One region of the Chryseobacterium mulctrae genome, then DNA from elsewhere that is predicted to be linked to it. Evidence: riboswitches for the same ligand, from Rfam matches in the RefSeq annotation. Region 1 holds a riboswitch; each other region holds the start of a gene.
The links. Region 1 has a riboswitch for cobalamin ahead of FDY99_RS02950 (YncE family protein). Riboswitches for the same ligand answer to the same signal wherever they lie in the genome.
Positions count from the first base shown of each region.

Region 1 (10,534 bases):
GATGTTCAGAGACAGGTTAATCAAAATCATAATCAAAACGCTCAACAGCAAAAGGAAAATGCAGCTCCCGTTAAAATGGAGATTGTTCCTTTAGATGAAGAAAAAGGAGATCCTTATCTGTACGATGTTTTATTTATGGAAAACAAATTGGTCGATCATATGTTGATGTTCGGTGATGTTGTTTTAAAGCGAAAAGATGACAACAATACTGATTATCAAATTACGGTCATCGAAGAAATTCTGCATCATTTTGAAGAAGAACAATATCAGTTTCTTGTAAAAGGAAACAAAATTATTATTGATCAGGTGAAAGAAGGTATTCAAAACGACGAGCTTCGAAGCGGAAGTTTTTTTGTCAGTTTTATGGATGAGCAGATTACCACAAAAGTAGTTGATGCCTTGATTCCTTTAGATGATTTGGAAAACTGGAGTTCACGAAATATTCATCCACCCAATTATGGCGATAAAGTTGCCGAACAGATCAAAGGTGACGTTTTGCTTCATAAATACCGCTACATTGATTATTTAATTAAAGAAACGATTGTTGAACTCGAAAAATACAGCAGTACCGATGAGGTGAAATATTTTGAGTTGATTAAAAAAATTACCTTATTAAAACAGGCTTCTATCAGACTCAGTGATATTATTGAATATTCGCCGATTAAAGGAATTTATGTTGATAGAAAGCGATAGTTAGTTGATAGTTTTTGGTTGTCGGTTGATGGTTTAAAAAATTTGCTCTTCATTTTATTATAAAAAAATCTGAAATCTTAAAACTAAAATACAACCTAAACTGACAAAAAGTCCTATAAAATTTTAGGAATAAAAATTGTAATTTACAGTTTAAATAAATTAAAAAATAATACCGATAGAAATATGGACATTAAAAAAGAATTCAGAGATTTCTCTACAAAACACTTGGGAAATAACGGTTTGGTAACCGATCAGTATATGGGAATGTTTAATCCTACCAATCTTACTCCTTACATTATGGAGGAAAGAAGATTAAACGTTGCTCAAATGGACGTTTTCTCTCGTTTGATGATGGATAGAATTATTTTCTTAGGAACAGGAATTGACGATCAGGTTGCAAATATTGTAACGGCTCAGTTGTTATTCTTAGAAAGTGCAGATCCTTCAAAAGATATTCAGATCTACATCAATTCTCCAGGAGGAAGCGTTTATGCAGGTTTAGGAATTTATGACACGATGCAGATCATCAAGCCGGATGTTGCTACAATCTGTACAGGTATTGCTGCTTCAATGGGTGCGGTTTTATTGGTTGCAGGTGAAAAAGGAAAGCGTTCTGCTTTGAAACACTCAAGAGTAATGATTCACCAACCTTCTGGTGGAGCTCAAGGTGTTGCTTCTGATATGGAAATCAATTTAAGAGAAATGTTGAAGCTTAAAAAAGAGTTGTATGACATTATTTCTGAACATTCAGGACAAACTTACGAGTGGGTTGAGAAAGCTTCAGACAGAGATTACTGGATGACTTCTACCGAAGCTAAAGATTTTGGAATGGTAGATGAGGTTTTACAAAGATCTAAAGAGAAGAAATAATTTTTCTCAAGTTATGATATGAGTTCGGCGCGCCCAAAGGGCGCGCCGAACTTTTTTATTATTAAAAATCAAACTACTTTTTGATGATTTTATGAGTCGTTGTCGACTGATTGGTTTTAATTTCAATAAAATAAACACCCGACTGTAGACTTTGAATATTAATCTTTTTATTCTGAGTATTCATCACTCTTCGTCCTGAAATAGAGTAGATATTAATATCTTTAATGTTGTCCTGAGTTTCAATAATCAGAAAATCTGTAGCTGGATTTGGATAAATCTTAAAGCTTTGTTTCACAGCATCTGAAACACTTAAAGTTACATTGGCAACAGTTGGAGTAAATGGTATTCTCGCTCCAAAACTTAATCCAAACCAATCGTTATTGGCAAGCTGAATTTGTGAAAGATTGCTCTGTCCTCTCCAGCTTGAAAGATCTTTTCCTTTGTATAATTTCCAAGAATCGTTTCCTGTTGCATTTCCTGAGAAATTGTTTAATGATAATGCTGAAATTTGGTTGGCTGCTGAAGTATAATTGAATTCACTTACTTGAGAATCGATTAATTGTAAAGCCTGTTCTGCTGTAATTGTTCCATTGTATTGAATTCCAAAAGCAAAAGAATCAGCAATTCCGTTACCGTTATCAGTCCCGAAATCTATAACAACTAAACTTTTATTACTTCCTGTTCCGATCCAATTAATAATTTGAGATGAATTAAAACAAGCAGAATTGTAAGCTGGAACCGGAGTGGAAGGCGGACCGAATGTTGTTCCCGGTGTAAAACCATATCCATAAGACATTCCGTACCATTTACCGTCAACTAACGGATCATTATTGACGCCATTATTCGTGGTCATGTTATTTGAAGCAGTTCCCGACCAAGTCGACCAGTAATCATCTGTACTTGGAACGTGGTGATTATAATCAAAACTATATAAAAAACCGCTCGGTACTTCTGCGGTAACTTTAGAATCTGCCGCGTCGATTGCATTGATTAGATCTTCCATTGTTAAAGTGGTAGAATCAAATCTATAGCCCCAAACATAAGAAGTAGGATTGTCTGAATCGTTAAAATCTGCAATTAAATAAGCTTTTTTAGAACCAGTACCAACCCAGAATTTGACATCATTTTCTGTAAGTTGAGCAAATGAAAATTGGAATATAAAAATTAAAAAAAGAAGTATTGATTTTTTCATTGATGAATTTTAAAGTGAAAAAAAGAGCATCATAAAGATGCTCTATGTTGAATTATTTTTTGATAATCTTATGAGTCGTTATTGATTTGTCTGTTTTAATTTCAATCAAATAAACTCCCGATTTCAAACTTTGAATATTGATTTTCCTATTCTGAGTATTCAAAACTTTTTGTCCTGAAACAGAGTAGATGTTGATGTCTTTAATGTTATCCTGAGTTTCAATGATCACGAAATCACTCGCAGGATTTGGATAAATTTTAAAGCTTTGTTTTGCAGCATCAGAAACACTTAAATTAACATTGGCTTCTGTTGGAGTAAAAGGTCTTCTTGTTCCGAAACTTAATCCAAACCAATCGTTATTATTTAAAGTGATTGTTGAAAGATTAGTATTCGTTTTCCAGTTTGACAAATTGGTTCCTTTGTATAACTTCCAAGTATTTGTTCCGCTTGCTGTTCCTGAGAAAGAATTTAATGATAAAGATGAAACCTGATTCGCTGTAGAAGTATAACTAAATGTGCTTGATTGTGCATCAATTAACTGTAAAGCTTGTTCCGCAGTAATGGTTCCGTTATACTGAATTCCAAAAACAAAAGAATTGGCGTTTCCGTTAGAATTATCGGTTCCAAAATCTACAACCACTAAACTTTTATTGGTTCCCGTTCCGATCCAATTGATGATTTGCGAAGAATTATACCATAATGAACTATAAGCAGGAATCGCTGTTGCAGGAGCTTCAGCTGTAGGATTGCTAAAACCGTAACTTGCGCCATACCATTCTCCGTTTGAGATGGTTCCGCTGTTCATCCATCCTGCCATAGACCAACCATTGGTGTTATCACCTGCCCATAAACTCCAATAATCGGGTACGGACTGTGCAGAATGGTCATTAAATTGAACTTTATCTAAAAATCCTCCTCCGAAACTTGTTCCGTAATCAAATGCAGGTTCTGCAGTTTTTATCATCTGAAGCATTTGCGGGCCGGTAATATTTTGCCCGGGATTGAATTTTACCCCCCAAACATATGATCTGTCATCGGTACCGTCTTTAAAATCGGCAACAAAATATGCCGTTTCTGAACCTGTACCTACAAAAAACTTTACATCGTTGGCTGTAAATTGTGACATATACAGCGCAACGATGAAAGTAAATAGAAAACTTGATGCCTTTTTCATTTTAAAAATTACTTAATAATTAACTTTTCGTTGAAGTTGATATTCTTATCAGTGATTTTTACGACATAAACGCCTTTAGATAATGCGCTTACATTAATTCCTTTTTCATTGTATTTTTCATTGATAACGATTCTTCCGTTTACATCATAAACCTGAATATTTCCAGAATTTAAGCCTTGTACAAAGAATCTGTCACTTGTAGGATTTGGATATACAATTAATTTTGATGTTTTTGTGCTTTCAATAGTAGAAAGAGATGCATTATTGTAAGCAATGATTTGATTTGGTAAAGAAGTTACCGTAAAAGTATTCAATAAAGCACCTTGCAGATCGTAAGCATAAATTTTTCCCGCCGCAACATATCCTGAAGGGTCAGCTGCATAGATCTTATTATTAACAACATTGAATCCGTATGCAGTTCCATAACTGTTTACGGTAATGGGTGTAACTGCAATTGGAGAGGTGTTAATTGACGGTGAAGCAATTGGTGTTTTGTAGATTGAAGCTTCATTCATGTAATAAATATTCGTTCCGTCGGTATCCATATAAGATGGTTTTACCCCTACCGGAAATGTAGTGCTCGAAACCGTAGTCTGACTTGTTGTATTATAAACCGTCAATGTTCCGAAAGAAGTTGGAAGGTAAGGATCTCCCGAACTCATAATGTACAGTAAATTGTCTTTTTCAAAAATACTGTTGGGTGAATCTCCTACATTTACCTGCGATTCTACAGTATTGGTTGTAGTGTTGATGACATCCATAAAATGGTTCAATCCGTAACCTCCTTTCAATAAAACATAGAGTTTATTGTTTTTGCTGAAGATTTTTTCAGGACCATTTCCTACAGGAATATTGGTTTCGTGAGTATAATTGTTAAGATTAAACACTGCTACATAATCATCAGTAGTGCTACTGCCGCTTCCCCAATTGGTTACATAAGCTTTGTTCCCATTAAAAGCAATATATCTTGGATTGTTAAGATTGGTAGAAATTGTTGTAATTAAAGTGAAATCAGATTTATTAATGACTTTAATTTGGTTTGAAATATTTAAAACTACAAAAATCTTATCGCCAAAAATTTTAATGTCTTGAGCGGTATCACCCAATGTTGCATTATTGTTTTTAAGTTTAAAATAATTGTTGGTAAGTGCCGATTGATTATTGATCAACGAAATTTCAGCATTATTGCTTCCGGCGCCGCCTTCGTTGAGTACTAAAACTCCTTCAGTTTGAGCAATTGCAAATGAAAATACAAATGCAAGAATAAGAAAATAGATTTTCTTCATGATATAATTAAATTTAAAGTTTTGTTCCCGAAACTTCACTGCAGGAAAAAAAAGTCATGAAAAAATATCCGAAGATTTGATCTCATAAACTTTTATTCCCGAAAGTTGAAATTAATCTAAGGCAGGTTTCCTGGCTTGCATCTTATTATAACCTTCCCAAACCTGAAGTTCAGTGGTGTACTTAATAATAAGTTGAATAGCTTACAGTTGCGGGTACAGCTCAAGAATTATTTTACTTCACTTGATTCCCTATTAATGAACGCATGCGTTCAACCTTAAACTTTTGCAAAGATATTATTTAAAAATTGATTATTGTTTTAGTGAAAATTTAATAATTTTCAAATTATGTTGAATAATAGTTGTTTATTAAGTGTTTGTTTTATTTAATTAATCAAAAAAGACATACCAAATGATATGTCTTTACTTTTTTAATATGAATTATTTCTTAATTAAAACCTTCAATGATCTTTGAGAAATCTTCAAGTTTCAATGCAGCTCCACCGATAAGACCGCCGTCGATATCAGGTTGAGAGAAAATTTCTCTCGCATTATCTGGCTTTACAGAACCTCCGTATAGAATAGAGATTTCGTCTGCAACTTCCTGTCCATATTTTTCTGCGATAATTCCTCTGATGTGAGCATGAATTTCCTGTGCCTGTTCTGGTGTAGCAGTTTCACCTGTTCCGATTGCCCAAACTGGTTCGTAAGCGATCACTACTTTTTTGATTTCCTCTGCAGAAAGGGTGAAAAGAGCAGTTTCAGTTTGTGCTTTTACAACATCAAGATGCTGTCCAGCTTTTCTTTGCTCTAAAGTTTCACCATTACAGTAAACAGGAATTAAACCTTTATCTAAAGCCAGTTTTACTTTTTTATTGCAGCTTTCGTCGTTCTCACCGTGATATTGTCTTCTTTCAGAGTGACCGATCAAAGAACCTGTTGCATCTATGGATTCCAACATATCTGCAGAAAGTTCACCTGTGTAAGCTCCGCTTTCATATTCGCTCATATCTTGAGAAAAAACTCCGATTTCGTTTTTTTCGAAGATATCTTTTGCCATCATTAGATACAAAGAAGGCGGTGCGATCCAAACTTCACAGTTGGTTGTATTGTTGTTTTTATAGCTTAGTAATTGAATCATTAATTGTTGAGCATGAATGACGTTTTTGTTCATTTTCCAGTTTCCTGCAACTATTTTTCTTCTCATAGTTTCTATATTATCTTTTTGTTTCTTTTGTTTTTCATTTAAAATTAAAATCTGCAAAATTTGCTAAATCTGCGTGAGCTAAATTATTTACTAATTCCCTCCAGTTTAAACATAAATGCATATTCCAAAGCAATATCTTTCAGGTAATCAAATCTTCCTGAAGCACCACCGTGACCGTATTCCATATCGGTTTTTAGGAATAAAACATTTTTGTCTGTTTTTAAATCTCTTAATTTTGCTACCCATTTTGCAGGTTCAAAATATTGTACCTGAGAATCATGCAATCCTGTTGTAACAAGGAGGTTCGGATAGTTTTTTCTCTCAATATTTTCGTACGGAGAATAAGATTTCATATAATTATACGCTTCTTTGTTGTTAGGATTTCCCCATTCATCGTATTCATTCGTTGTCAAAGGAATACTTTCATCCAACATGGTATTAATAACATCTACAAAAGGAACCTGTGCAATGGCTCCATTCCAAAGTTCTGGTTTCATGTTGACAACAGCTCCCATTAAAAGTCCACCTGCACTTCCTCCTTGAGCGTACAAATGTTTTGGTGAAGTGTATTTTTCTTTAACTAAATATTCTCCAACATCGATAAAATCGGTAAATGTGTTTTTCTTTTTCATCATTTTTCCGTCTTCATACCATTGTCTTCCCATTTCTTGTCCACCACGAATATGTGCAATCGCAAAAGCAAAGCCTCGGTCTAAAAGACTCAGTCTTGTACTGCTGAATGTCGCATTCATTGAGTTTCCGTACGATCCGTAAGCGTAGAGTAGAAGTGGGTTTTTGCCGTCTTTCTTATATCCTTTTTTATAAACGATGGAAATCGGAATTTTTGTACCGTCTTTTGCAGTGGCAAAAAGTCTTTCGGTAACATAATTAGCTTTATTATAACCGCCTAAAATTTCCTGCTGCTTCAGTAAAGTTCTTTTTCCTGTTTGTAAATTTTGCTCGTACTGTGAACTTGGAGTAATCATCGAAGTATATCCGAATCTGAAATAATCTGTATTATATTCAGGGTTTCCTGATGGATAAACCGTGTAAGTTGGTTCATCAAATTTTAAGAATTCCCGTTTATTGGTTCTTCTGTCCAAAATAACCAGTTGCGAAAGTCCGTTTTGTCTTTCACTGAAAACCAGATAGTTTTTAAATTCACTGATTCCTTCCATCAAAACATCTTTTCTGTGTGGCATGAAATCTTTCCAGCTTTCAACGCCTGTCTTATCCAAAGGAGTTTCCATCACTTTGAAATTGAGGGCGTCTTTATTGGTTGTGATCAAAAACTTGTCTTCTAAAGGAGTTACATCATACAAAACATCTTTCATTCTTGGTTGGAAAACCTTGAACGTTGCATTCGGTTCATCTGCATTGATGTATCTTGTTTCTGAAGAAGTTGTTGCCGAAGAAACAATCATGATGATTTTTTCGTTCTTCGATTTTCCTACGCCAATATAATTGGTTTTGTCTTTTTCTTCGTATACCAACACATCTTTTGAGGGGTCAGTTCCTAAAGAATGTCTGAAAATTTTCTCCGTTAAAAGCGTTTCAGGATTTTTTCCGGTGTAGAAAATGGTTTTGTTGTCATTTGCCCAGGTTGCAGAACCTGTTGTATTTTTAATTCCTAAATCGGTCGTTTTTCCGGTAGTAAGGTCTTTTAAAAATAATTTATACTGTCTTCTTGAAACATCATCAACTCCGTAAATCATTTTAGAATTATCAGGACTGACGCTGAAACCTGATGCAGAATAATAAGCATGACCTTCCGCAAGTTGATCTACATCCAGAATGATTTCTTCAGGAGCACTTAGGTTTCCTTTTTTTCTGCAATATTTGAAGTATTGTTTTCCGGTTTCAGTTCGGGTGTAATAGTAATAACCTTTTCTGAAAACAGGTACAGATTCATCCTTTTCCTTGATTCTTGCCTTCATTTCCTGAAAAAGCTTTTCTCTGAAAGGTTCTGTATCTTTCATCATGCTTTCCCAGTAAGAGTTTTCAGCGGTTAAATATTCTACAACCTGCGTAGAATCTCTTCCTTTTTTGAAAAAATCAATCATCCAGTAATAAGGATCGTTCACCTTATCACCATGAATATTTCTCAAATGCTGTTTTTTGTCAGCAACCGGAGCTTTTAAATCAGGAAATATCTGAGACTGAAATGGGGCTGTACTCATACTCATTATTAATAGGGATAAGCAAATTTTTTTCATGTTTATATTTTTGTTTTTCGGTGATTTTTTACTTCAGATTCCAAAGATTTTTCAAAAGAACGTAGAAAGTATGTTCTTCGTCTGTCACTTTATCATCAGCTTTAATAAGAGTTTTCGCAAACTTGATGAAATTTAAACGTTCTTCTTCCGTAGAATCATCTAAAAAACAACATCCGTGAAATTCAAAATGATCTTTCCATTCTTCAGGCTTAAGCAATGCGATAGTTTCCAATTCGTTATCTAAATTCATTTTAAATGGAAATTCGTCAGCCAGATATTGCTGTACCAACATTCCTTCTTCCGGAGCAAATTCTCCGTCAACAGACGAAAGGATCATTAATAAGTGATAACCGGCAATAGATTTATTTGATTTATGCATTTTTATATATTTAAAGTTTAATGTTCTAAGTTTAATGTTTTCCTGGTTTTAAAATTGACAATTTACCATTCACAATTGACTATAAAATTCTAGTCAACATAATATTTCGCAGGTTTTTTGTCAACAATTTTTCCTTTTTCTAAAACCAGTACAAAAGGATTGCTTCTTGCAATGGTTTTGATGGCTGTACCGTCCATCATTGCATTTTTAATGGTTTTAAAAGTATTTTGATCGGTAGAAACACCGTAAATTACAGCTCCTTTCTGAGCATTTACTTTTGCTTCTACGTTTTTAATTAATTCCGGAGAAACTTCTTTCGGATGATAAGCAAAAACTAAAATTGCTTTCGGAGCATTGATAACTTCATCGGTTAAATCAATTCCGGTAGGGTCTTCAATTTTGAATTTTACAATTTCAGATTTATAACCTTCTTTAACGAGTTTAGATTCGTTTTTACCTTCTTCAATTTTCCAGGGTGAACCTTCTTCCCAATATTTTGTCTGGTTTACATAATCGTCCGAATTTACCTTTAAAACTTCACCGGTTTTAGTATTTTTCATTGAATAAAAAGTCTTGTATTCAAAAGGATTTTTTAGGATTTTAGCTTTTTCAGCTTTCAAATCCGTTCCTATTTTATAATCACGGAAATCAATAATTGGTTCGTTAACAATTCCAATGGTCATAATAACAATCATAATTCCGCAGAATGCTCCAAAAGCAACCGATTTAAATTTATTGTTTTCAGGTTTATTATTATCTGAGTAAGCATCTTTTTTCTTGAATTCTTTTCTATATAAAACAAAAAGAATAATCAGCCCAACCAAAAGTACAACGTCTTTCACAAAGCTTTCCCAAGGTGTAAATTTAATCGCATCACCAAAACATCCGCAATCGGTTACTACATTAAAGTATGCTGAATAAAACGTTAGAAATCCGAAGAAAATACAAAGTGCAATCAGCGCAGAAAGTGTGAATTTCAGTTTTAATTTTAGTAATAATAAAAAGCCTAAGAATAATTCAAGAACTACCACGATAATTGAAAAAAGCAGGGCAAATTTCTCCAAAAATGGCATATTAAAGACCGATGGCGAAAAATATTCCTCCATTTTAAAGGAAAAACCTACTAAGTCTACAGCTTTTACAAAACCTGAAGCGATGAAAATAACAGCGATAATGAAACGTAATAAACCTTTGATCATATTAATTAGTTTTTTGGGTCGTTTGGAATTGTTTGTTCAGAAAATTTGATCAGACAGAAAACTGCGTAATTCAGCATGTCAAAATAATTGGCATCCAAGCCTTCAGAAACCAAAGTTTTTCCCTGGTTGTCTTCAATCTGTTTGGTTCTCAATACTTTTTGGTAAATTAAATCGGTGATGGAAGAAATTCTCAGATCTCTCCAGGCTTCACCGTAATCATGATTTTTCTTTTCCATTAAAGCTTGTGCTTCAGCAGAATATTTATCGTAAAGATTTAAAATTTCTTCAGGATTTTCATTAAAATCATTCGAAAGACCTTTT
Region 1 covers NZ_VAJL01000001.1:673,617-684,150, reverse strand. Annotated here, with positions in the region: gene dnaG (DNA primase) at 1-693, shown strand, start outside; gene clpP (ATP-dependent Clp endopeptidase proteolytic subunit ClpP) at 877-1,563, shown strand; gene FDY99_RS02960 (T9SS type A sorting domain-containing protein) at 1,637-2,755, opposite strand; gene FDY99_RS02955 (T9SS type A sorting domain-containing protein) at 2,808-3,929, opposite strand; gene FDY99_RS02950 (YncE family protein) at 3,938-5,215, opposite strand; cobalamin riboswitch at 5,319-5,508, opposite strand; gene tpiA (triose-phosphate isomerase) at 5,661-6,419, opposite strand; gene FDY99_RS02940 (S9 family peptidase) at 6,503-8,635, opposite strand; gene FDY99_RS02935 (TerB family tellurite resistance protein) at 8,664-9,014, opposite strand; gene FDY99_RS02930 (BT_3928 family protein) at 9,104-10,213, opposite strand; gene FDY99_RS02925 (DUF1599 domain-containing protein) at 10,219-10,534, opposite strand, start outside.

Region 2 (10,534 bases), 470 kb from region 1:
CGGAACAGATTCTGATCTTTCAGTTCTTTATATTTGGGCTTTCGTTATTCTTACACTTGCGTCCGCTGTTTTAAACTATGTAATTCCTGCAAAAACCAACAGGAAATACGGTGGAACACGTTGGGGAAGTATAGGCTCGATCATCGGTACAATTGTAGGAATCTTCATTCCAATTCCCCTTGGATTTTTGGTAGGAATGTTTGCCGGAGTTTTTATTGGTGAACTTTTACACGACAGTAAAGACATGAACAAAGCATTAAAATCTACAAAAGGTGCTTTTATCGGTTTTATTTACGGAACAGGATTTAGTTTAGTTGTAGGAATTGCAATGCTTTTAGTTGTAATTTTAGACATCGTTAACGTCATATAATTTATAAAAATGTATAAAAATATAATCGTAGGTTTAAGTTTTATCAGCTTAGTAAACTGCAATGCGCAGAAAGAAACCACAAAACAAACTACAACCAAGCAAGAAGCCACCATTGTGAACGAAACACCTCTTAAAAAAGAAGGTAAGATTATTTATTTCCGTGAAGGAGAAAATAAATTCTTGCAAGAATTTCAGATGAATGTCACCTTCAAAAATATTGCAGAAGACAGCCGTTGTCCTGAAGGAACTCAGTGCGTTTGGGCAGGAGTTGCCGTTGCCAATGTTGAATTCATGAGCACAACAAGCAGACCTATGATTTTACAATTATCAACTGCAGAAGTTAAGGGTAAAGATTATCACAAAACTCAATCATTTAATGGGTATTCTATTTCTTTAAAGGAAATCACTCCATATCCAACATCACAGAAGGGTACAAAATCTCTTTCGGGAATGTATAAAATAGGAATTGAAATTAGTAAAGAAAATAATTAAACCACTTCTACCAAGAGATTGTTTTCTTACCTTTTGAAGCAAGATATTCGTTGATTTTCGAGAAAGGTTTGCTTCCATAAAAACCTCTGTATACAGAAAAAGGTGATGGATGTGCAGACTTTATAATAAAATGTTTAGCCGGATTGATCAGTTCGGCTTTTTTCTGTGCAAAAGCGCCCCACAAAACAAAAACTACATTTTCTTTTTTATCTGAAATTTCTTTGATAATAAAATCAGTAAATTTTTCCCAGCCTAAATCTTTGTGAGAATTTGGAGAATGCGCACGAACGGTCAATGTTGCATTTAACAATAAAACACCTTGTTTAGCCCAATCGTCCAACTCTTTTGAAGTTCGCTCCACTCCTACATCATCTTTTAATTCAGTAAAAATATTTTTAAGCGAAGGTGGCGCTGTAACCTGTTCTGAAACTGAAAAACACAAACCATTTGCCTGAAAATCGTTATGATAAGGATCTTGGCCAATAATTACAACTTCCACATCTTCAAAAGCAGTTAATTCCAACGCTCTGAAAATCTGATTTTTCGGAGGAAATACTTTTGTTATTGCGTACTCTTGTTTTACTTTTTCCCAAAGTTGAGTAAAATATTCTGTGCTTTTTATTGGGGCTAAAATTTCTGTCCAGGTCATGATTTCAATTTGAAAATTTGAGAATGAGTTAATTTGAAAATTCAATTTTTACATTAGACTGTCATTGACTTCATCGAATCTTCAATTTCTGAATGAAGCAAAGCGTAATGTAGAAATCTATTAGCAAAATTAATGATTAGAATTGAGATTCTTCCTTCGTCGGAATGACAAAATCATATATTTTTCCTTAAACTAAAAACCAAATTATCCGGAAAACCTTCATCCACTCTTCCCTCTTCCAAAGTAAAGTCATTTTTTAGAAGTAATGACTTTGAATTTTCATTAAACTTATTAGTGAACGCTAAAATTTCATTTAAATACAACTCATTAAAACCGAAATTCAAAACCGCTTTCAAGGCTTCAGACATTATTCCTTTTCTGTGATAATCAGGTAGTAATTCATAACCGACCTCAGCTTCCGTTCGGTCTTCAGAAAATCTGTATAAACAGATTGTTCCGATCAGATTGGGTTGATTTTTCAAAGAAATTCCCCAATAAAATGTTTCTTTGTTTTCTACTCTCTTTTTAATTGTCAAAATAAAATCCAACGCGTCATAATTTGTTTTTGGCGAAATTCTTTTGACAAATTGATTGACTACTTCATTGCTTCGAATCTTTAAAATATCTTCTACATGACTTTCGTCGATTGATTTTAAAACTAATCTTTCGGTTTCTATTTTCATCTATTAAATGTAAGAAAACTTTCAACCATAAAAAGCACAAAAGTTTAAACACATTAATAATTTGTGTTTAATAAATATTGTTTTAGAGAAGGCCATCAGCTTTAGAAAATTTTAAAGACCCTTACTATTCAAGCCAATACTTTTGTTTCTTTTTGGGTTAAATTTAAAAAATACATTTTCAAATTCTCCAATTAATTCATTTTCAAATTAATTATCTTTGCACTGTGTATATAAATAAAGAAGATTTAGACGAATTAGAGTTTCCGCAATTGCTCGCGGAAATTGCTCCTTTTGCATATTCTCCGAAAACGAGAGATAAAATCCTTGAACTTCGTCCGATGGAAATTGACGAAGCCGAAGTTTCATTAAAAAAAACATCCGAATATTTATCGAGTTTTGAAAGTTCGAATGCGATTCCGTTTGATGAATATGAAGATATTGAAAATGAACTAAAAGTAATGCTGATCGAGAATTATCGATTAGAAAATTCTGCTTTTATCAAAATAAAAACGTTAACGGAGCAAATCGGGAAACTGCAGAAGTTTTTTCCAACCATGCCCGAAACTTTTCCCAATTTGATAAAGGATGTTACTGCATTAGAATTTAGAAAAGAAATTATTGATAAAGTTGATAAAGTTTTTAACCGTTTTGGCGAAGTAAAAAGTGAAGCTTCCCCGATTTTGAAAGAGTTGAGAACTGAAATTCAACATGCCAAAAAAGCGATTACAGAAAATTTCAATCGTGCTTTATTCAATTATGGACAAAGTGAATTTTTGGATGATATTCGCGAAACGATTATTGACGACCAAAGAGTTTTGGCGGTAAAATCGGCATACAAAAAAAGAGTTGCTGGAAGAGTTTTAGGACTATCAAAAACAGGTTCTATTACTTACATGCAACCCGATTCTGTAGTAAAGCATTATTTTAAGCTAAAGGAAGACCAAGAAGAAGAGAAAAAGGAAATAGACAAAATTCTGAGAAAACTAACCGCAGAATTGGCAGAATTCCAACCTCAGCTTTGGAGATATCAAATGTATATTTTCGATCTTGATTTAACGAGAGCTAAAGCCAAATTTGCAGAACTTGTTAACGGAGTTTTACCGAAAATCAATCGTCATAAAACGTTGCGATTAAGAGAAGCTTTTCATCCTTTGTTGTTTTTGAGAAATAAAGCTGAAAACAAAACTATTTTCCCACAATCATTAAGTTTAACAGATCATAACAGAATTATCTGTATTTCCGGACCGAATGCTGGAGGAAAATCTATTACGCTGAAAACTGTAGGATTGCTTCAATTGATGATTCAAAGTGGAATTTTGGTTCCTACGCATCCGAAATCTGAGATGTTTTTCTTTGATAAAATCATGACCGATATTGGGGATAATCAATCTATTGAAAATCATCTTTCGACCTATTCTTCAAGATTAAAGAAAATGGGCGGGATTATCCGTGAAGCCGATGCAAATACGCTTTTACTGATCGACGAATTCGGAACCGGTTCTGATCCTGAATTGGGTGGCGCCTTGGCTGAAAGTTTCCTTGAGTTTTTCTATGATAAGAAGAGTTTTGCGATCATTACAACGCATTACACGAATATCAAATTGGTTGTGGAAGAGCTTCCTAATGCGCAAAATGCGGCAATGCTTTTCAATGAAGAAACGCTTGAACCGATGTACAAACTGGAAATCGGACAAGCCGGAAGTTCATTTACTTTTGAAGTTGCTGAAAAGAATAAAATCCCAAGATTTATCATTCATTCTGCGAAGAAAAAAGTGGAACATGATATTGTGAATTTAGATAAAACGATTGTAAAGCTTCAACAGGAAAAATACGAAGTTGAAAAACTGAAAACTGATCTTGCCGAAAGAAAAGAATCGGTGGAAGATAAGCGTGATAATCTGCAAAAGCTAAACGAACAGCTACAGCAAAAGCTATTTAATTTTCAGAAATTGTACGAAGATGAGCATCGGAAACTTCAGTTCGGAACCAAGATTGAATCTTTCATTGACAGCTATGTAAAAGGAAAATCGAGGAAAGATGTGGTGAAAGATTTCGTAAAAATTCTGGAGCAGGAAAAATTCAGAAAGATTGGTGCAGATAAAGATGAATCTAAGCGTCTTCAAGTGGTAAAAAGAAAAATTACCCAACAGCTGAAGAAAGAAGAAGTTATCGAAAAAATTACCGAAACCAATGAAAAAATCGAAGAAAAACGTAAAACTGACCGCGCTGTCTGGATGAAAGAAGGGCAACGTGTGAGAATTACCGGAAGTACAAGTGTGGGAACGATTGAAAAAATATCGAGAAATAAAGTAACGGTAAATTATGGAACGTTTAAGACAATGATTGATGCTGACGAACTGGAGAGGATTTAATTTTGAATTAATTTTCAACGCAAAGATTATCCTTTACTTTTAATATTTTAAGAAGCAAAGAGTTGCGAACAAGTCGCTTAAGCTTGAATATTCAGACGATTTATCAAATTATTTTATTGATTATTAATTTTAAATGACTGTAAAAACTCATATCACATTTAAGGATTTTCTGAATTTTAATATTAAAAATTCATTCCCAAGAATTATTATTTTTTCATTAATAATATTAGCCATTTTTGGGTTAAACTTTTCTAATGCTGAATATAATACGAAGGAAATTTTCAAATCTGCATCGATTTGGTTTGCTGCTGTTTTTGTTTTTATCATCATCCGTTCTTATTTCCGTTTGAAAAATGCTTTTTACTCTAACAAGAAAATTCAGGAAGAGATTGTTTATACTTTCACTGATGAAAAAGTTCAGACAAAAGGAGAAACATTTGATGGCGATTTTACATGGAATACAGTCCACAGAGTAAAAGAAACCAAAGACTGGTTTTTGATTTATCAAAGTAAAACGACGATGAATATGGTTCCGAAAAAATACTTTTCACAAAGTGAAATTATAGAATTAAGGAATATTATTGAAAAAAATAATGTGAAAGCAAGGCTTTTAAATTATTAATTGCAAACAAAAGAGAGCATCATTATTTGATTCTCTCTTTTTATTTTTATTTCTATTTTTGAAAATGCTTGTCAATCTTAAAATATTGTGGATCTTTTACAGGAAACTTCTCATTCCGGGAATTATATTTTCTTTGTTGACCTCCTTTCCTGCAGGAATAAATTTTAAAAACTTCAGCTTTGGTTTTTTATTTATTTTCCCGTTGATGCATTATTTTATCTATGAATTAAGATTGAAAAACGAATATCTTTTCTATGCTAACTTTGGATTTTCAAGAATATCACTTTGGATGATCACAGTTGTTTTTGGTTGTATTTTAAAACTTATTTCATTTATTCTATGAGCAAGCTTCATATCGACAGCATTACAAAATCTTTTGGTGAAAAAGATATTTTGAAAGACATTTACTTAAGCTGTGAAACCGGGAATATTTCCGGGCTTTTAGGAAGAAACGGTTCGGGAAAGTCAACTTTATTTCAAATTATTTTTGGATCGATAAAAGGTGATACACAATATATAAAGCTCAACAATACGATTTTACAAAATCAATTTGACCGAAAAAACAAAATTGCTTATTTACCTCAATATTCATTTTTACCGAGAAATATAAAGATCAAAAATCTTATAGATTTGTTTTGTGATAAAGAAAACAGTACAAAAATTTCTCAATCTGAATTCATTCAACCATTTTTAAATGAGACTCCGAATACACTTTCAGGAGGAGAACTTAGAATTGTAGAAGTTTTGCTGATTATTTATTCTAAAGCAGAATTCATTTTGCTGGATGAGCCGTTTCACAGTCTTTCGCCAAAAGTAGTAACCGAAATTAAAACATTTATTAAACAACAAACTGATAAAGGCTTTATTATTTCAGATCATCAATATCATGATGTTTTAGATATTTCAAATGATATTTTTCTTCTTTCTGATGGTCATTTAAAATCAATTAAAGATTTAACAGAATTGAAAAGGTTTAATTATCTTCCAAAAAATATTTAATTTATATCTTTGAGCTATAAATATTCTTTTTATCATGACTTTCATCCACAAAGCAATCTATTTATCGCTATTCTGTATTTTTTCTTTTAGTTTGATCAATGCTCAGAATAAAGTTCCTTTTGGCGTAGTAAAAGCCGAAGAAGGTTATGCAATGGTGCGTGTACACAAAGAAGATTACCGTAAAATTGTTGACAAAATCAGGATGAAAAGAGGGGATGTTTTTGTTTATGTAAAACCCGCTCCCGGAGAAACTGAATGGATCTGGATAAAATATCCTGAAAAAGAAGAGCTTCCAAAGCCTTTTGTGAGATATGACAGTCTTAATAAAGAAGGAATGGTAAACAAAGGTCGTATTGCATTTATCGATCAGCTTCCGAAATTTACTCCGGTATTATCTAAAAACGGAAGATCGATTACTTTTACCGACAATAATAATCAGAAAATACCGACTGCTCAAAGAACGAAAGTGGTGATTGACATTTATCCGTCAAGTGCAAAATTTAAAAAGCAGGAAAAAGATGCAGAAGGAAATATCGTTAAAATAGACAAACAAAAAACCTGGGGACTCGGAAAAGAACTTCCTGAAGATTTAAAAGAAATAAAATCAGTTCGAGTACAACAACCCGGAAGAGGTTCTGTTTTTGTAAGAGAAGCGATTAAAAATATGTTTGATCCTACTATGGATTTCGATAATATGGGCGTAACTTCAATCGATGATGATCATATTTTTCTTTATATGATCAATGGTTCGGGTGAACACCGATACACTACTTTCTGGACAATTAAGGAAGGAAGAGCAATCAGCCAGATTATTTACAGCAACCCGGAATAATTCTTTACCATATATTCTTTTATTATTCTTATTTTTGCACCCGAAAAGTCTTTAGCTTTTGGCGTATCGCTTCATGCTAATACTTTTCAGGAAATTGGTTCTGTTTAACTACAGATTAAAAGGGAATCGTGTGAAAATCACGAACTGTCGCGCAACTGTAAGTAACCGAAGTCTTTATAAAAACCACTGTGCAAAGGCATGGGAAGGTATAAAGATGTTACAAGTCAGGAGACCTGCCTATTTCTTTAGACAAAAACTTTCGCGATTTGAAGTTGATTGATCTTATAGTCTTTTCAGGAATTTCATGTTCCTGAATAATTCTGTTGGTTCCAATATCATTTCATTTTCGCTTTAATTAATAATGAAATATGACTACAGAAGAAAGAATTCAATCATCGGAAACCAGAATTTTCAAAGCCGTTTTCCCTAATACCACCAATCATTACGATACTCTTTTCGGAGGAACAGCCATGCAATTGATGGATGAAGTTGCCTTTATTACCGCAACAAGATTTGCAAGAAAACGTGTAGTAACCGTAAGTAGCGATAAAATCGATTTTAAAAAACCAATTCCAGCAGGAACGATTGTAGAGCTTATCGGAAAAGTTTCACACGTTGGAAAAACAAGTATGAAAGTGAATGTTGAGATCTACACCGAGCAAATGTATTCTTACGAAAGGGAAAAAGCTATTGTGGGAGATTTTACTTTTGTGGCGATTGATGAATTTAAGAAACCAATTCAAATACTATAGATAAAGAATTTCGGCGACCTTCGGTCGCCGAAATTCAACATTAAATTCAAATGTTTTTTAGCAGTTTCGGCGGGCCAAAGGCCCGCCGAAACTTTTTCATTTTATTAAATTATCTAAAAATAAATTTCAGACAATCGACTCGAAATCTGTGGGAATAAAAATTATCTCAAAACTTTTTCAGAATCCAAACTTAGGTTAAGTAAGGTCTGAAAAGCCTCTCCCATTTCATCAGAAGCTCTGCTGATTGCATTTTCAAGCATATTTCTTATTTGAAGTTCCGTTACTTTTGCTTCAGTCCAGCTTTTTCCGGAGGTGTAAGAATTAAGAATGAAAGGCATAATTCTGTCGATGGCGCAAGCAAAAATGGCATCGGGAGTTTGTTCTTCTTCAAATTCAAGCCAAAGATTAAAAAATTCTGAACGGATCGGCTCGTCTAAAATTCCGAAAATATTTTGGGCAGATTGTTTTTCTCTTTCAAATTTCCCAACCATCGCTGCTTCGTCAAAAAGAAAAGTATCACCTGCTTCAATTTCAACCAAATCATGAATTGACAGCATTCTGATGACTCTCAACAAATCTATATCGGCTCTGTTTTTGGCGTAAGGAAAAAGAATTTGGGCTAAAATAATAATCTGCCACGAATGTTCGGCCGTGTTTTCTCTTCTGGAATCATCTGCATTATAATTTCTTCTCTGCACATTTTTTAATGCGTCTACTGCGAGGATAAAATCAATTTCTTTCTGTATTTTCATTTTCTTCTTTAAAATATCGTTCTCTAGGATAGATTGTCGTTTTTGCAAACCACTTATAATCTATAAATTCTCTTTTTACGGTTGTCACTTTTTTAGGATCTCTCGTGTCTTCTTCAAATTCTAATACTTTTAATAATCCTCTCTCGGGAACCAATAAATATTCTGAGGTAAGATTCCAGCAACATCCATTTTTTTGATAAGCAATAATTCGCTGACGTTCAGAATCTGTTTTAAACATTCCGGAATTCGAACGGACAAGATTTGTCAATTCATCATTCAACGCAAACTGCTGTTTAGAATTATCATTCAAATATACTTCATAAAAAGGACTTTGATGATTGGTATTTCCGTTTCTAATGGCAAGATCTTCCGCTCCATCAAAATTAAAATCATCAAAAACGACCGAATTTTTCAACGAATCAAAAACAGGTTTTTGGTTTTCATTTAAATCTAAATAAAAATCACTTGAAGAGAAACTTTGATATTTCTTCATTGTATTTTTATCGTAAAGATCAAATGTTGCTTTCCCACTACATTTCCTTTCAGTACACGTCACCATGTTGACAACAACATTAAAACTTTTGGAAACATTGGCTAACTCAAAATAATTTTGCGCACTACAAAGTCCTCCTAAAAGAACGAATGTCATTAGAAATTTCTTGTAATTCATGGTTGGTAGTTTTTATAATTTTTCAAATTAAAACCCGAAAAATCTATAACAAATATAAAAATTTAAGCTCAAATATTCAGTTTATTTCTAATATTTAATAATAGCACAAAATCATGAATAAAAATTATTAACCTGATTTTCAGTTATTTAAAATTATTTTAAAAATAATTCCACTACTTTGTATTGCATATTACCATTTTAATTACATATCTTTGTAATGTAAAATCGGAATAGGTTCAACTAGCTAGGAACCGAAAACTGAAAATTATATAACTAATTAACAAAACCTATTAAAGATGAATACCGAAAATACCAAAGCGCAAATGCGAAAAGGGATTCTGGAATTCTGTATTTTAAGCCTTATCAACAATCGCGAAATGTATGTTTCTGATTTAATAGATGAGCTGAAAAAAGGAAAACTGGATGTAGTGGAAGGAACCCTCTACCCTCTTTTAACAAGATTGAAAAATGGAGAATTTCTTTCCTACAGATGGGAAGAATCTACAGGAGGACCTCCCAGAAAATATTACCAAATTACAGAAAAAGGCAAAACGTTTTTATCTGAACTTCAAATCACCTGGAAAGAATTAACAGATTCTGTAAACCAAATCACTCAAAAACTTTAAAAACAAAAGCTATGAACAAGACACTCTCAATAGGACTCGCAGGTTTTTCTTTCACTATAGAAGAACACGCATACATAAAGCTTAGCGATTATCTGAATGCTCTGAGAAGCTCTTTGGATATTTCTGAAGCTGATGAGGTAATTCACGATATAGAAATCAGAATGGTTGAAATCTTCAGAGATTCTTTAGGAAAACGCGAAGTAATCAACGACGGTGATGTAGAAAGAGTAATTGCACAGATTGGTACTCCTGAAAAAATAGAAGAACAAGAAGAAGCATATTATTCTGAGAAAAATACAAAATCGAATAAGAATAATTCTACAGGAACAACTTACACAGACAAAAGACAATTGTTCCGTGATCCTGAGAAACAAAAAATTGCAGGGGTTTGCGCAGGTTTAGCAGCATATTCCGGAATGGAAATTTCTTGGATGAGATTAATCTGGGTAGGTGCATTTTTATTCTTATGGGTTGCACCGGGATCATCTTTCCTCGTAATCATTTTATACTTTATTCTTTGGGCAGTTTTACCAAAAGCAGAATCTGCATCAGATTTTCTTAAGATGAAAGGTAAACCTTTAAATTTTGATAATCTAAAAGAAGAATCAAGCAAAATTGTACAGTTTGCCAACGAAACAAGTACAAGAGCCGGTGAAATTTTCACCGAAAACAAACCTTACATCAATAACGCAGGAAGCGGAGTTTGGAATGTTTT
Region 2 covers NZ_VAJL01000001.1:1,141,907-1,152,440, forward strand. Annotated here, with positions in the region: gene FDY99_RS04990 (DUF456 domain-containing protein) at 1-370, shown strand, start outside; gene FDY99_RS04995 (hypothetical protein) at 380-862, shown strand; gene FDY99_RS05000 (uracil-DNA glycosylase) at 870-1,511, opposite strand; gene FDY99_RS05005 (GNAT family N-acetyltransferase) at 1,685-2,194, opposite strand; gene FDY99_RS05010 (endonuclease MutS2) at 2,419-4,566, shown strand; gene FDY99_RS05015 (YcxB family protein) at 4,700-5,188, shown strand; gene FDY99_RS05020 (ATP-binding cassette domain-containing protein) at 5,528-6,187, shown strand; gene FDY99_RS05025 (SGNH/GDSL hydrolase family protein) at 6,222-7,019, shown strand; cobalamin riboswitch at 7,098-7,274, shown strand; gene FDY99_RS05030 (acyl-CoA thioesterase) at 7,388-7,771, shown strand; gene FDY99_RS05035 (HD domain-containing protein) at 7,933-8,523, opposite strand; gene FDY99_RS05040 (XAC2610-related protein) at 8,501-9,193, opposite strand; gene FDY99_RS05045 (PadR family transcriptional regulator) at 9,490-9,819, shown strand; gene FDY99_RS05050 (PspC domain-containing protein) at 9,831-10,534, shown strand, end outside.
Region 2: linked by a shared signal. The riboswitch ahead of FDY99_RS05030 (acyl-CoA thioesterase) and the one ahead of FDY99_RS02950 (YncE family protein) in region 1 are both predicted to bind cobalamin.

Region 3 (10,534 bases), 3.6 Mb from region 1:
TTTCTTTGCGCGTCTTCTTTAGTTGTCACATCGACACGGTTTTTCACGCCCTGATTGTGAATTAAGGTTGAGGTTTTACGGTTCTCAATTGCTTTTTTATTTTCAGCTAAAACCTGTAAAGCATTGTAATCCGGATTTTCTGAAGCTAATTTTTTTAAATGAACAATTTCATAGACTTTTTGTTTAGCAAAAGCCAACCATTGCTTGATCTCAGGAGATAAAATTTCTTCGTTTTTTTCAGAATCAAGGTCGAAAGGAGAGTGGAGTAATGAACAAGAGGGAGCAATAAAGATTCTTTCCGAACCAATTTTTTCAACAGCTTTTTTTATAAAACTTAAAGACTGGCTGAGATCATTTTTCCAGATATTTCTTCCGTCAACAATTCCTAATGAAAGACTTAAAGTTTCAGGAATTGTGTTTAAAACTTCATCCAATTGTTCAGGATGACGAACCAGATCAATATGCAAAACATCGATCGGAAGGGTAGTTGCTAATGAAAGATTGTCTTTTAACCCTTCAAAATAAGTCGCAACAATAAACTTTAGTTTTGGGAATTGTTTCCTGATATCAGCATAAATAAACTGATAGGTTTCTTTCGCTTTCTCATTTATATCTAACGCCAAAAATGGCTCATCAAACTGAATATATTCTGCACCGTGATTTTCAAGTTCTTTTAAAATCTGAATATAAACCGGAAGTAAGTTTTGCGCTAGATCTAGTTTATCAAAACCTTCTTCTTTTTCTTTTCCTAATAATAAATAGGTCAGCAAACCGATGATCACAGGTTTTGCATTAATTCCCGCTTGTTTTGCGCTGATGAATTCTTTAATAATTTTATTGGAGAATAATTTAAAATCCTGATTTTTCTGAAATTCAGGAACGATGTAGTGGTAATTGGTATCAAACCATTTCGTCATTTCCATTGCGGTAATATCCAAACCATCTTTCTGAAATCCTCTTGCCATCGCAAAATATAGATCGAGTTCTGATTTTTTGAAAGCAATTTCCTGATAACGTTCCGGAATCGCTCCAACCATTAAAGTCATATCTAAAACCTGATCATAATATGAAAAATCGTTGCAAGGAATAAGGTCAATTCCTGCTTTCTGCTGCAGTTTCCAGTTGCTTTGAGTGATGGTTTTTCCGGCTTCTAATAATTCGTCTAAAACAATTTTGCCTGACCAATATTGCTCGCAGGCTTTTTTGAGTTCTCTGTTGCTACCAATTCGCGGATAGCCAAGAAGGTGTGTTTGCATTTCTTTAAAACTTTTAAATTAAATAATGATTTTAAAAGTTCTTCAGATGCTTCGTAATGCTCTCTTAGAAAGAAATTTTAAGGAATAGAGTAGATACAATAATGACGTAATTTATTCCTTTAATAAAAGGATTGGCTTAAACTTTTTTATTTTTTGACGCAAAGTTTTAATTCAATATTCTTTATATATTAAGAAAGCAAAGAGTTAATCAATAAATTGATTTTATGAAGCTAACGTTAACAATAAGCTTCATCAGCGATTCATCGCTATTCTTTGCTCCTTAAAATAATGCGTTTACAAAAGAAAATCTTTGCGTTTAAAAATTAAAAAAATTAAAATTTAAACCCAAAATACATTCAAAAGTATCATCTGTTGATCCAAAAACTCCAATTCGCGAGAGCATTGATCATTCGGAACAGGCAGGTCTCCTGACTTGTAACAGTTTTTGTCATCCTTCCCGTTTTCACAGTGGATATTCTCGGACAAAAACTTTTGGTGTGTTACTTACAGTTGCGCGACAGTTCGTGATTTTCACACGATTCCCTATTAATTTACTTGAGTAAAACCTTTTCCGTTTGATGAAGTATGTGAAAGAACAATTTCTTTGGTAAAGATAGCGTTAAAGTGAATTGATTGGTTTTAATTTGAAAATAAAGGATATTGTTCTTTTTATTTTAATTATAAAAAATATTTATTCTTTAAATTTGAAAATTATAATCAAAAAAAAAATATTATTCTGTGGAAAGACTCGACGAAAAGGATTTACAAATACTAAGGATCCTCCAAAAAAATGCAAAACTGACCGTAAAAGAGTTAGCTAAAGAAGTAAATCTTTCAACATCACCTGTTTTTGAACGTGTGAAAAGATTAGAACAAGAAGGATATATTAAGCATTATGCAGCCGTTTTGGAAGCTGAAAAACTTAATCGTGGATTTACCGTTTTTTGCCAAATTAAACTCAAAATTCATGACCGTTCCGTAGGAAACCAATTTGTGGAAGATATTCTGCAGATTGATGAGGTGGCAGAATGTTATAATATTTCAGGCGATTTTGATTTCTTACTGAAGGTTCAGGTAAGAGATATGAAGCATTATCAGAATTTTGTTTTTAATAAATTAGGAAGTGTAGATTCTATCGGAAGTACACACAGTACTTTTGTGATGGCGGAAGTGAAGAATATTCATGGAGTGAGTATTTAGAAAGAGGACTATTTACTTTTATTTACATAAATGATTTCCGGTTTTTTACCATCTAAATCTCTTTTTGATCTCCCCAATAATCCAATTTCCATATCATTAGCAGATTCATTTTGAATCTCAGAAGGAGAAACATAAGTATACATTCCATATCCGTGACCTGAAACAATCCAACCTTCAGTTTTTGTTAGATGAATTGTATTAAAATCTCCTGCAGGACCACCGGCGAAAACTGGTCCAAATTCTTTCATCATCACCATAGCTTCATCATTGATATTTTTAACTTTAGTTATATCATCAAATATGATATAAGTTCCGTTTTTAAAAAGAACCCAATCCTGAAATTTAGGGTTTATTGCTAATTTCACATTTTCTATCAATTCTTTATCATTCATTTGTTTTGATTGGCTTTGTTTAGGCTGATTAGTTTTAAAAACAGTTTGATTAATCTCATTATTCCCATTTTTCGGGTTACAAGAAGATATTAAGATTAAAATAGGAATGAAATAAGTGATTTTCATGATTAATTTTTCGTAAAAATAGAACTTAATTTAGAAACAAATAATGAATAATTATTAAAAAAATATTCATTTCAATAATAATTACTCACCTCTATCAAATTCAAATCAGGATCTCTGAAATAAACCGATTTAATCTTTCCGGTTGCCCCAGTTCTTTCTACAATTCCTTCGATGATTTCTATATTTTTCTGTTTTAGTTCTTCTAAAACATCCTCAATATTGGTTTCTGCGATAAAACATAGATCGGCTGAACCTGAAGTTGGGTATTCAGCTTTCGGTTCGAATTCTTTTCCTTTTTGATGAAGATTTATTTTCTGATTTCCGAAGGTCAGTGCTTTTCTGTTGTCTCCAAATATTACAACTTCAAAACCTAAAATGTTGGTGTAGAAATCTATCGTTTTATCAATGTCTGCAACGGTTAAGACAAGATGGTCTATGTTATTTATTTTCATTTTTTAAATTTTAAAACTCCCTTTTCATAAATATATTCAGTATCATTATTTTTAATCTTAATGTCTTCATTTCCGGGTTTTAGCAAAAGAGAATCAGAATCAAACTTAAAATGAATAGCGTTTTTCTTTTCGTAAATTTTAAGAACTTCAGTCATTGAGGTCTCCATATCAAAAGGCTCTAGATCAATGTTTCCAACGTATTTTACAGAATTTTTTTCAAGCAGAAAAACTTCGCCACCGAAAAAATATTCAAAAGCTAATTGACAGACGATGAGTATTTTGTTGTCAGACTTGTTCTTGTAAAAATGAGGTTGGTACAGATATGTATCTCCGCCACCTTGTCCTTTAAAAATGATCTCATTTTTATTATTCAACACCAAAAGTCTTTGTCCGTTATCTTTTTCTGTATCGGGAGCAACGGTTTTGCCATCTACAGGATTATAATATCCCGTTACAAATTTGGTCTGATTGTAAGAATAAGAGCTTATCACCTCAAATCCTTTTATCTTCACATTAGAAATACTATCTGGTTTAAATTCTAAGTAATCAATTTCTGAATCTGAAATTTTCACATCAATATTTACATTTTCTGGTTTAGAACTTTGAACTGATGATGGTTTCTCAGATTCTTTAGTGCAATGAACTAAAGCTAATGAACATAATGAAATTAAGAAGTATCTTTTCATTTTTATTTAATCAATTTTTGTGTTTTTGCAATTTTAAAAGCTGAAAAAATAATTAAAACTGTGTTGGAAAACACTAAATAAAATCCAACTTTAAGCTGATTAAAATCTTCAAGAATGTCAGAACTATAAAAGAGAATCATTGAGGTTATCAAAAATAATATATTCAAGATTCCTAAAATCTTAATCAGTCGAACTCGTTTAAAAAGGGAAAAAACAAGCATGCAAATTGTTGAAATAAAAATAAACAAAAGACTTAACAAGGCATAAAATGATTGATCAGAAAATACCGAAGAATCTAATTTTGTATCCTTATTTACAAAACCTAGATCTAGTAATCCATAAAAACTGTAAGTGAATTTTTCTTTACTTTCCTTAATATTTTCTTTTCGGTCCTCAAGCGATTTTTGCAAAAGTTTTTCGTTGCTATCTTTAGATACATTATTTTGTGGTAAAACGTCTGAAATTACGGGATTCAATTTTTCAATAGATGAGTTTGAACAGGTGCGTAAAAAGGGAAGGCAAAACAATAAAAAGCTTAGTAAAATTAGGGTTCTTAGAGTAAAGATGTTTTTCATTGAGGTTATTTGATCTATTCAGTATCAATATACGTCAGTTTCGCTCCTTTAATAAACTCTTCCAAAGAAATATCTTTCGTAGATTTATCGTTCATCAATTCAAAAAGATAGGTTGAGGTTGTATTTAATCGAATGTCTTTTAGTGAAACTTTAAATCTCTTTGTTTTTATGTTTGAATTAAAAAAAGTCAGTTCAGAAGTATTGCTCAGCTTGATATTATTCACATCAAAAGAAGCTTTCGGGTCTTTCTGAAGCTTCAAAAACCTTTTCTGTGTTTTATCAGTTGACTCATCTAAAAACTTCTGCATTTGATAATCGGTTAAAAGCTGCGGATAAATCAGACCTTCTTTTAAAATTGTAGCCGTGATCTTATCGCCTTTATCATAATAAACTGTCTTATTATCAAACTGTATTACATTATCTTTTACAAGAATTTTACCTACAAATTTTTTATAATTTTTCTTTTTATAATCGGTTTTAAAATGCTCAACGATGGCAGCATCTTTCGTGCTCAATTTTTCATTTTTCTGGGCAAAAAAATTGGAAGAAAGCAATAGTGAAAGACCAATTGTGAATATAAATTTCATAATACTTTTGATTTTTGGATTTAAATATTTAAAGAATATTTTTAAGACGAAGATGCTGTAAAAGCATAATGGTTTTGGCATCTTTTATTTCACCATTATCAATCATAGAAAGGGTTTCATCAAACTGAAGCTGCAAAACTTCGATGTTTTCCCCTTCCTCTTCCAATCCGCCACCTTCGTTTATTTTCATATCATCAGAATATTCGGCGATAAAAAAATGCAGAATTTCTGTAACCGAACCGGGCGACATATAAGCTTCAAATATTTTTTCGACTTTCGAAATTTTATAACCGGTCTCTTCTTCAGTTTCTCTTTTGATGCAGTCCTCGGGATTATCGTTGTCTAAAAGTCCGGCACAAGCTTCAATCAACATTCCGTCCGGATTTCCGTTGATGTACGTAGGAAGACGGAATTGTCTCGTTAAAATTACATTTTTAGTATGCGTGTTGTACAGTAAAATAACGGCTCCGTTTCCTCTGTCATAAGCTTCCCGGCTTTGAGTTTCGGTGTTTCCGTTTTCTTTTTTTATATTGAAAGTTACTTTTTTTAAAGTATACCAGTTATCAGATAAGATCTCTGTTTTCTCGATACTTACATTCGTCTCTTGCATTCTATATTGTATATCTTTTTATTTATTAAATTAATTCTTTCAATGTATTATTGGTTGTCAAGGTTTTGTCTTTTTATTAATTTGTCATTCCGACGAAGGAGGAATCTATTAACTATTAAAAAGATTCTTCATTCCACTTCGTTTCATTCAGAATGACAAGTAATTTATACCAATTAGTATTGAAAATCATTTACTTTTTCAGCAAATCTTCCAAAGCCATTTTCAAATCAGGAAATTGAAATTCAAAACCTGCTTTTATTATTTTTTCTGAAGAAGCTCTAGAACCTTCCAGCAAAGCGTCTGCCAATTCACCAAATATCAATTTTAAAATAAAGGTTGGAACATTCGGCATGAACAAAGGCTTGTTTAAAACATTCGCAATTAATTTCGTCAAACTTTCATTTGTTGTATGTTGTGGCGCTGAAGCATTGTAAGAACCTTCAACTTCTGGATTTTTTAAAGCAAACTCATACATCCTGCAAATATCATCAATATGAATCCACGGCATATATTGTTTTCCGCTTCCAAGTGGCGACCCAATTCCGAATTGTATTGGAATTTTCATTTTTGCTAAAGCACCTTCATTTTTAGAAAGAACAACGGCAGTTCTTATTTTTACCACTCGTTCTGCTACATTTTGTTCTTTAAATTCATCAGCAGCTTTTTCCCAAACCACGACAACTTCACTCAGAAAGTCATTTCCGGGAGCATCGTTTTCAGTGAAAATTTTATCCGTAGTTTTTGTTCCGTAAAAATTAATTCCAGAAGCTGAAATAAAAGATTTTAGCTTTAAATTTTTCTTTTTGAGTGTGTTTAAAATCAATTTTGCAGAATCTACACGACTAGAGATCAATTCTTTTTTTCGGTCTTCTGTCCAGCGTTTTTCAGAAATATTAGCTCCTGCAAGATGAATGATATGGCTTACGTTTTCAAAAGCATTTTCGTCAACAATCTGGTTTTCAAGATCCCATTCAAATTCGTTTTCAGCTTCTTTCTTGCGGGTTAAAAACCGTATAGAATATTGGTTTTCCAGTTTTTTTGAAAGCACTCTTGCAATGGCTCCGCTTGCACCGGTGATTAATACAATTTCTTTCATTACAGTTTTTTAGATTAATTTTTTACAATGAGAACGTAATCTTCTTCAAGAATTTTATAGCCGTGATCGTAAATAAATTTGTATTTCGAACCGTTTTTATACACTTTTATATTGGTAAAATAATTAAAATCAAAACCTAAGCCATCGAGTTTAGATTTTGGAATTTTAGTTTTCCCGTCGATATTTATTTCATTCAGAATGCGGTAGTTTTTACGGAGTTTATTATTCACATTCCGCATCAGGTTGCTCGAATCTTTATTTTGCTTATTGTTGTAAGCATTTCTACAGGCATCATCGCAGAACTTTTTATCAGATCTTCCAATGATTTTTTCGCCGCATTCTATACATTCCATATTTATTAATTTTTCAAATTGTGTCTGTGTCTTTTATGTAAAAGTTGCTTCCATTTTGTACTGTTGGGATAGCTTCTGTGTTTGGTCATATTATTAAAAACCAAAGCCACCAAAAGTAAAATTAAGCAACCCGAAAGAACCGGAGAAAGTACATACCAATATCCCAGTTCAGGAATTTTACCCGTTGAGCTTACTGCAATTAACGCCGTTGCTCCACCGGGTGGATGAAGCGTTTTGGTGTATTGCATAGCAACAATTGAAAAAGCAACAGCAAGTGGTGCAGAAAGCCAGATAATATCAGGAACAATTTTAAAAACGGTAACTCCGATTAATGCTGAAATAACATGACCGCCAACAAGATTTCTAGGCTGAGCGAGCGGACTTTGAATGGCTCCGTAAATTAATACACAAGAGGCTCCGAATGAACCGATTAAAAAGATATTCTCTTGTTTGAATAGATATTGAGACTGCAGAAAAGCGATCAATCCAATTCCGAAAAACGCACCCAGAAAAGACCAAAAATGTTCTTTATAATCAACAAGCGTTTCTTTATAAATGACATATTTTGAAACTCTGAACGTTCTTTTGAAAGTTTTTTTCACAATAAATTTATTTGAGATTTAAAGGTACGAAATATCCGTTTGTAAACGGGTATGAAAATAGGTTGATTGAATTTCTTTAAATGTTATCTTTTGTATTTAGTGAAACCTATTTTCTAGTTTCCCTTTTAATTTCTCAGATTTATCTAATTAACCTGAGTTCAGGAAAAGAAATTCAACAAAATCTTCCACGCAAAGATTTTAATTTTTAAACTTATTATTTTAAGGAGCAAAGAATTGCGACAAAGTCGCTGATGAAGCTTGAATAAAGAGAGTGCTTAATAAAAATCAATTTATTGATTCATCTTTGCTCCTTAAAAATTAGATTTGAGAAAATCAAACTTTGCGTTAAACAAACAACAAATTAAAAATCAGAAGTTCATAGCTATCGCTTAATTCGCATTTAAGTTAATTAGACATTTTTTTTAACATTTCTCATCTGAAAATTTGCGATATCAGTGAGAAAATTATTTTTAAACAGATTTCTAATTTCAATTATTTCTTTTGTCTCTTTTGTAATAAAAAAGACCAAATATTTTTTAATGTCATTTAAAAACATCAATTTTGCGCCATCAATGGGGTGCTGCAAATTGCGGCTGAGATGATACCCGGGAAAATTTTCCACACCTGATTCGGATAATGCCGACGTAGGGATTTTTTGATTTATCATCTCATCATTTAATTTATATAAGTTAATTTGATGCAGGACATTTTACAACAGACAACATGGCAAGAATGGCTTGGTGTCTTCTTTTCAGTTTTTCAGGTTTTATTGGCAAGAAAAAATAATTCGAATAATTATCTTTTCGGTATTGCGGGGATTTCACTAACGCTTTATGTGATGATTCAGTCTAAACTCTACGCAGAGTTTACGCTTAATCTTTACTATTTGGTAATGAGCATTTACGGATGGTTGTACTGGAAATTTGGAAAAAGAAAATCTGAAACAACAATTTCTGAAACGACAAATAATGAAAAATTAATTACCGTAGGAATTGTGATTGGAACCTTTAGTATTTTCTATTTTTTCCTGACGAATTTTACGGATTCTGATGTTCCGATCTTGGATTCTTTAGTCAGTGCTTTTGCATGGGCTGGAATGTGGTTGATGGCTCGTAGAAAAATTGAAAACTGGATTTTGCTTAACATCAGCAACATAATCGCAATTCCGTTATTGATTCACAAAGGACTTTATTTATATGCAGTTTTGACAGCTTTTTTGTTCATCGTTGCAATTTCCGGTTATTTGGAATGGAGGAAAATTATTAAATCTAAATCGGTTGTTATTTAATTAAAATGCTTAAACGAATCGAGAATCTGCTTAATCTGTTAAATCAACGAGAAATAATTAAACGCAAAGTTTTATATTAAAAACACATATTTTAAAGGAGCAAAGATGGCAACTTCGTTGCTGATGAAGCTTGAAAACATACGCTTAGAATCAATTTTAGTGATTATTCTTTGCCTCTTAAATAAATAAAACTTTGCGTTGACAAAATAAGAATTATAAAGTCCCATTTAGATTAAGGAAATTAATCTGTTTAAATATTCAGAAATAGATAAAAGGTATGTTTACACCTAAAGAAATAAGAGAAAAAATGCATGGAGCTTCTGAAGTTCCACAATCAATCATGACTCAGATTCATCATGAAAGATTGCTTCAAATTTGGGTCCCGAAAAGGTATGGCGGATTGGGATTACGATTAAAGGAAGGTTTGCAACTACTTCTTGATTGGTCAAAAATAGATGGAAGTTTAGGTTGGATGCTCACTTTATGTTCGGGTGCTAATTTTTTTTCAAGAAATTTAAAACCCAATATAGCTAAAGAACTTTTTTCCAATTCAAAAACCTGTTTTGGAGGAAGCGGAATGATTGGTGGAACAGCCGAAAAACAAAACGACGGAACTTTTCTTATTAACGGACTTTGGCATTTTGCAACGGGCGCTCCCCATTTAAGTCATTTTACCTTAAACGCAAAATTGACCGAAAACGGAAATCCTTTGCTTGATGAATCGGGAAATGAACTCATCATATCTTTTGTTATTTCTAAAAACCAGGTTGAAATTATTCCGAACTGGAAATCGATGGGAATGAAAGCAACCGGAACGTATTCTTTTAAAGTTGAAAATGTAAAAGTTTCTGAGGATCATAGTTTTATTTATGACGAGTTTTTTACGGATGATGTTTTAGATAAAATTCCGTTTAGGATTTTTGCAGATTTGACATTGTTGGTTAATTATCTTGGAATGGCTTCTCATTTTGTTGAAGAAGCAATTAAAATCCGTCCTCATCTTGATTTAAACTTTTTCGATAAAAAAATAGAAGATGCGCTGGTAAAAGTGATTGAATTTGCCAATGAAATTGAAGGTTTATTAAAAGAATCTGAAACGATAACTCAGGAAAAGCAATCTGAAATTCATGATTATTCTTCAGATTTAGTTGAAAATTTATCACATCAGATTTTGCAGATCTACATTCAGTTAGGAATTAAGGCGAGTCGTACCGATTCTGCGGTCTATCAGGTTTTCTGTGATTATTTTACGTCGACGCAGCATTCTAATTTTAGAAGGGAGTTTGATTATTTTATTTAAAATTCAAACCT
Region 3 covers NZ_VAJL01000001.1:4,252,371-4,262,904, forward strand. Annotated here, with positions in the region: gene metE (5-methyltetrahydropteroyltriglutamate--homocysteine S-methyltransferase) at 1-1,256, opposite strand, end outside; cobalamin riboswitch at 1,658-1,841, opposite strand; gene FDY99_RS19810 (Lrp/AsnC family transcriptional regulator) at 1,995-2,456, shown strand; gene FDY99_RS19815 (hypothetical protein) at 2,465-2,974, opposite strand; gene FDY99_RS19820 (VOC family protein) at 3,046-3,426, opposite strand; gene FDY99_RS19825 (hypothetical protein) at 3,423-4,112, opposite strand; gene FDY99_RS19830 (hypothetical protein) at 4,115-4,687, opposite strand; gene FDY99_RS19835 (hypothetical protein) at 4,702-5,274, opposite strand; gene nudK (GDP-mannose pyrophosphatase NudK) at 5,303-5,884, opposite strand; gene FDY99_RS19845 (TIGR01777 family oxidoreductase) at 6,075-6,980, opposite strand; gene FDY99_RS19850 (DUF2116 family Zn-ribbon domain-containing protein) at 6,995-7,333, opposite strand; gene FDY99_RS19855 (HPP family protein) at 7,339-7,935, opposite strand; gene FDY99_RS23760 (hypothetical protein) at 8,345-8,602, opposite strand; gene pnuC (nicotinamide riboside transporter PnuC) at 8,630-9,223, shown strand; gene FDY99_RS19865 (acyl-CoA dehydrogenase family protein) at 9,501-10,523, shown strand.
Region 3: linked by a shared signal. The riboswitch ahead of metE (5-methyltetrahydropteroyltriglutamate--homocysteine S-methyltransferase) and the one ahead of FDY99_RS02950 (YncE family protein) in region 1 are both predicted to bind cobalamin.